DNA from 2 places in the Litchfieldia luteola genome. Region 1 is predicted to be linked to the other one. Evidence: riboswitches for the same ligand, from Rfam matches in the RefSeq annotation. Region 1 holds a riboswitch; the other holds the start of a gene.
The links. Region 1 has a riboswitch for lysine ahead of J2Z26_RS19310 (Na+/H+ antiporter NhaC family protein). Riboswitches for the same ligand answer to the same signal wherever they lie in the genome.
Positions count from the first base shown of each region.

Region 2: another riboswitch for lysine. It lies ahead of J2Z26_RS13380 (aspartate kinase); the one in region 1 lies ahead of J2Z26_RS19310 (Na+/H+ antiporter NhaC family protein).

Region 1 covers NZ_JAGGKM010000008.1:28,685-31,901, reverse strand. The annotation lists gene J2Z26_RS19310 (Na+/H+ antiporter NhaC family protein) at 1-1,591, opposite strand, end outside; lysine riboswitch at 1,732-1,911, opposite strand; gene yunB (sporulation protein YunB) at 1,988-2,755, opposite strand; gene J2Z26_RS19300 (HD-GYP domain-containing protein) at 2,859-3,217, opposite strand, start outside.
Region 2 covers NZ_JAGGKM010000004.1:268,110-271,326, reverse strand. The annotation lists gene uvrC (excinuclease ABC subunit UvrC) at 1-1,361, shown strand, start outside; lysine riboswitch at 1,432-1,609, shown strand; gene J2Z26_RS13380 (aspartate kinase) at 1,703-2,941, shown strand; gene J2Z26_RS13375 (YslB family protein) at 2,993-3,217, opposite strand, start outside.

The DNA.
Region 1 (3,217 bases):
ATACTAATACCGTTGTCTTTTGTTGTCTAAAAACAAATGTAAAAACTAGCAATGATAATAGCACTACCATAATTCCTAAAATTGTACTGCCCGTCATACCCATTACAATAAAACCAACTGTTGCAATGATTGCAGAAGTAAGTGCATACGGAAGTTGAGTTAATACATGATCAATATGGTGACTTCCTGCACCTGTGGATGAAAGAATTGTCGTATCTGAAATTGGTGAACAATGATCCCCAAATACTGAACCAGCTAGTACTGCTGCTAGTGCAGGTAATAACATTGAAACATCAGTTGAAGCCATAATTTCTCCTGCAATTGGTAACATAATTCCAAATGTTCCCCATGAAGTACCTGTTGAAAAGGCCATTAAACCCGCAACAATAAATAAAATTACAGGTAGATAAGCAATATTAAGATTGGCCTTTTCAACTAATGAAGCAAGGTATGCTCCAGTTTCTAACTGACCAATTAAATCAACAACCATCCATGCTAATAACAGGATGTAGATTGCAGGAAGCATAGATTTTATTCCTTCAATAATTCCCTTGAAGAATAAACCTGCCGAAATTGACTTTTTCGTCATAACTTGATTAAAGAATAAGATAAACACAACAAGTAAACCTAAAAGACCACCATATAAAAGAGAAGCTGCAACATCGGTATTTTCAAAGATAGCTAGTAGCGTTCTATTCTCTTCCGTAGCGGTAAAGCCTGTCCAAATCATTGAACCGACAGTCCCAATTACTAAAGCGATAATTGGCCATATTAAATCACCAATCGTTCCTCTGTCACTTTGAGGTAAATCCTGTTTTAAGTCTCCGATAACAGGTTTGGCTGGATCAATCATTTCTCCTAATTTAACAGCCCTTTCCTCATGACCCTTCATACTACCAAGATTAATGTTAAAAATGGTCGTTACAAAAACCATCAAAATAGCTGTAATAACATATAAATTCATTGGAATCATCTGAATGAAGGCAGACAATGCAGTATATTCACTAATTCCATGAGTTGCCAGAATTGTCCCTATAATGGCAATGATATATGCACCCCAGCTAGAAATTGGAGAAACTACACAGATTGGCGCAGAAGTTGAGTCAATAATGTACGCAAGTTTTGCGCGTGAGACTCTATAACGATCAGTTAATGGTTTACTTACCTGACCAACAGCTAAAGCATTAAAATAATCATCGATAAAGATTATAATTCCAAGAATTGCAGCAAGTAATTGAGCACCGACTCTAGACTTTATTCGTCTCCCTGCCCACTCTCCAAATGCACGACTACCTCCTGTTACTGATATGAAAGCAGTAATTACTCCTAAGAGTAATAAAAAGAAGACAATATACATATTCCAAGTGTTTAGAGAACCCTCCGATACAAAGATGGCTTTAAAACTACTCCAAATGGAGTTGAATGCCTCTGATAAGAAAAACAGTATCCCACCTTCTTTTACAGCGTTCCATTGTAAAACTAGTGCTGCTGATACGATCCCTACTCCTAATGAAAGCAAAACTTTTCTAGTTAAAATAACCATTAAGATTGCAACCAAAGGAGGGATTAAAGAATAAATTGTTCCAGTCATGATAACCTCCTATTATTGTAAAAAAATTAACACAAGGTGTTTCTGGGGCATTCCTACCATGATGTAAAAAAAGGCACAAAAAAAAGAGTAATGATAGAAAATAACTATCACTACTCTTAGTAGATATGTTATCCTCCATCACGATCAGTAGCCCCTCATTATGAATGGATCTCATAATGACAGTGATACCCTTGTTAAAGGTAACACCAACAAAGATGATTTGACGCTCATCTTTGCTTCGGCAAAAAGCCCTTTCATTCATGCTCAACGTTGTCATCCTCACATGAACTACTCTTTCTTTTTGCACCTCTACCTCATCGATCAGATAAGGTGTTATTAAGTTATTAAAAATACTATATTATTATAGTAATTAATCTACAAAAAATCAATCATTTTCTAGTTTCCATTACGTGGTAATTGAATAGCGGGTGGCGCACTGTCTCCACCATTATTATAGTAATCTGGAACCTTACCATTAACTAATTGAGCAACTACTGGTACTGTTCCTGTAGCATGTATTTCATCCGTTGCAAAGGGGAGAATTACCCTCACTGTTACATTAAGCTTAACCTCAATCTTTATAATCGTATTATTAATTCCCGACTCCTCAATTTCAGTGATAATATCTGGCATTACATCTCCGATTAAATGAAATCGAACAGGAACCTTAGGACCTAAGTTACCTAATAGTGCATTATTCGTCGCTGCTCCTAGTGGAACCTCAAAATAAAATCCTGAGTTTTTTGTATCATCATCGGTTTCAATTACTACTTCCGGTATTTCAAGTGCATTTACATTCCCTTCATCCACATAGCGAAGGTACTGCTCAACCTTATCTGTTGTCAAAGTTGCCACTCGGTTAATTGCATTCGTATTATAGTAAACACCGGTTATGTCTCCATTAGAATCTTGTTGAATATTAATAATTTCTTCTGCACTTAATTCCTCTTCGGTAATCTGTTTATTAACTGCATTTTTTATAACTAATGTAGCGATCCTTTTCGTTTCGTTTTCCGCATACGCCATTAGTACAGGCTCAATCCCCTTATTAACCATGATTAATCCAGCAGCAGTAGAGAAGATGAAAAAGACAAATGTAAGTAAGAATACATAACGAAAAGGCAATGGTCCTCCTCGGGGAAGGCGTCCTCGATATTTTGCCATCACTTTTCCCCCCTTTACAAGCTATGTTTATGCATTTGGAAAGGGGTCTAGGCCAATTTTTTCAAAAATAAAACAACCTACATAACGATAGGTTGTCTTCATGTTATTGATTCGTACTCAGATTTTCTCCAACAAGTGTTGTATCACATTTTGTTATAACTAAATCAAGCTTCTGCTTAAGATCTACTTCATAAGGGTTTTCTAAGTCCCTTCCACTTTCCTCTAATATTCTAATGACCGGTCTTTCACTTAAGCCTTGATTTTGTTTTGAAACAATCCCTTTTCTACCATCGTTTAAATAGACTGTCAGGCCTACTGGATATATAACAACAGCCTTTCTAAAAGCTTCAACAATTTTGGTGTCAAATAGGTTTCCAACACCTGAGTATAGAATTTCTAGTCCTTCATGTGGAAGCATAGCGCTTCTATAGACACGATTTGAAGTGACAGCATCAAACACAT
Region 2 (3,217 bases), on a different contig from region 1:
CGAAAAAGCTATTAGACCGAATCTATCCGCTTAGAAAATGTTCTACTTTGCCTGATAAAGTATGTCTTTATTATCATATTGGTCAGTGCTTAGCACCTTGTATCCAGTCGGTTTCAGAAGAGCAAAATAAACAGTTGGTGGATGAGATTTCCAAGTTTTTAAATGGTGGTTACAAGGAAATTAAAACTAACTTAACTGAGAAAATGATTAATGCTTCTGAAAACCTTGACTTTGAAAGAGCAAAAGAATATCGAGATCAAATAGCGCATATTGAAACAACAATGGAAAGACAAAAGATGACGATGACTGACTTTGTAGATCGCGATGTATTCGGTTTTTCTTATGACAAAGGCTGGATGTGTGTACAAGTCTTTTTTATTAGGCAAGGGAAATTAATAGAGCGTGAAGTTTCTTTATTCCCATTTTATGATGAGCCTGAGGAAGATTTCCTAACATTTTTAGGGCAATTTTACTCGCAAAATAATCATTTTAAACCCAAAGAAATTCTATTACCTAAGACGGTAGACAAGGAAATGGTAGAAAAACTTTTAGAAGTAAGTGTGTTTCAGCCTAGTAAGGGGCAGAAGAAGGATTTAATAGATTTAGCAACTAAAAATGCTTTTATTGCGATAAAAGAGAAATTCTCCCTAATTGAAAGAGATGAAGAGAGAACGATTAAGGCAGTTGAACAGTTAGGTATCCACTTAGGAATTGCTACACCTCATCGGATTGAGGCTTTTGATAATTCTAATATACAAGGAACAGATCCTGTTTCTGCGATGATTGTGTTTATAGATGGCAAGCCTGAGAAAAAAGAGTATCGAAAGTATAAAATTAAGTCCGTAATCGGTCCAGATGATTATGAATCGATGCGAGAAGTCGTTAGAAGGCGATATTCAAGAGTACTAAAGGAACAACTACCACTACCTGATTTAATTATTATTGATGGTGGTAAAGGTCATTTAGCGGCAGTTAGGGATGTATTAGAGAATGAGCTAGGATTAGAGGTTCCGACAGCAGGGCTTGCTAAGGATGAAAGACATAGAACTTCAGAGTTATTATTGGGAGAGACTGCTGAAATTATCCAGCTACCACGAAATAGTCAAGAGTTTTATCTATTACAGCGAATTCAAGATGAAGTTCATCGATTTGCAATAACTTTTCATCGTCAAATTAGAGGGAAGTCTGCATTTCAATCTGTTCTGGATGATATACCTGGTGTGGGAGAAAAAAGAAAGAAAGCACTTCTTAAACATTTTGGCTCGATAAAAAAACTACGTTCAGCAACTATAGAAGAAATTGTAGAGGCTAAAATACCTCGCCAAACTGCGGAGATAATCTATGAGAAATTAAGAAATTAATTCTTGTATTTTTACATCCAATTCTGATATAATTACAACTAATTTGATATTCATACACTTCAGAAACTGAAGTGAAGATAGAGGTGCGTGCTTTATAAGTAGGCAGTGGGAGGAGAATGAGCTCTGTAAATCACTGTTTGAAAGGGAAGCTCGCCGAAGTGATAAAACGCTCATTTTGTTTTTTCGCTGGTTTTGCATTTAATAGATGTAAGACTGTCAAGATTTACTCTTGGAGGGCTATCTCACGAAGTGACACGTAATTATCGTTATCACTGCAATGAGATGTTAGTCTCATTGCTTTTTTGCGTTTTAGAGAACTTAATGAAGAGGATGATAAAATAATGGGAATCATTGTACAAAAATTTGGTGGTACATCGGTTGGTTCAATTGAGCGTATTCAGAACGTTGCAAATCGAGTTGTTCATGAGGTAGACAAAGGTAATAAAGTGGTTGTTGTCGTTTCTGCTATGGGAAAATCAACAGATGAACTTGTGTCTTTAGCGAAGCAAATTAGTAAAAATCCTAGCAAGCGTGAAATGGATATGCTTCTTTCAACAGGAGAACAAGTTACCATTTCATTATTAACATTAGCATTACAAGAAAAAGGATATGATTCAATATCATTTACAGGATGGCAAGCTGGCATTGAGACTGAAGCGATACATAGCAATGCACGTATCGTAAATATAGATACAAAGAAATTAAACGAAAGTTTAAATAAAGGACAAATTGTTGTGGTTGCTGGATTCCAAGGAATTACAGTAGATGGTGCTATTACTACACTTGGGAGAGGTGGATCTGATACAACAGCAGTTGCTTTGGCTGCCGCATTAAAAGCTGATAAGTGTGATATATATACTGATGTAACTGGAGTCTTTACTACTGATCCACGCTATATAAAAACTGCAAGAAAATTACAGTCTGTCTCCTATGATGAAATGTTGGAACTAGCTAATTTAGGTGCAGGCGTACTTCACCCCAGAGCAGTTGAATTTGCCAAAAATTACTTAATGCCTTTAGAGGTTAGATCAAGCATGGAGTTAGAAAATGGGACAATCATCGAGGAGGAAGTTTCAATGGAAAAAAACTTAATTGTTAGAGGCATTGCATTTGAAGACCAAGTAACAAGGGTAACAGTCTGTGGATTACCTAATGAACTACAGACATTATCTAAAATCTTTACAACATTAGCACAGAATGGCTTAAATGTGGATATTATCATTCAAAGTACAACCAATGATAATACAACATCTATTTCTTTCTCAGTTAAAACAGCTGATTTAGAGGATACTCTTCATGTATTAAATAGTAACCGTGAGGAGCTTAAGTTTACTGAAATTCAGCATGAAAGTGGATTGGCCAAGGTCTCTATTGTTGGCTCAGGAATGATTTCCAACCCCGGAGTAGCAGCCGAAATGTTTCAAGTGCTAGCAAATCACGAAATTCAAGTGAAAATGGTAAGTACATCTGAAATCAAAGTATCGACCGTAGTTGAGCAGGTGAACATGGTCAAGGCAGTAGATGCCCTACATGAGGCATTTAGTTTATCAGTTTCTGACAAATCAGAGGTTACAATTTAGATAATGAAAAAAGGTGCGACACAAACTGTGTAGCACCTTTTCCATTAACCATTAAATATGTTTAATGATGTCCTTTTTGTCAGTTTTTACTGTGAAAATGACCTTTAAGGCCCTGTTTTTCTGTTGTTCATATGCTTCAGATAATTGACCTTTTTGGTGTTCAATTTGTTGAGCCAAAAAGCCTGATTCGAGTTGGAAAGTGGAAGGTTCTTTACTAGAGAGACGATTCGAAACGAGATCACCTGTTAAATGGAACTCGAGTTCTTCTTTCTTATC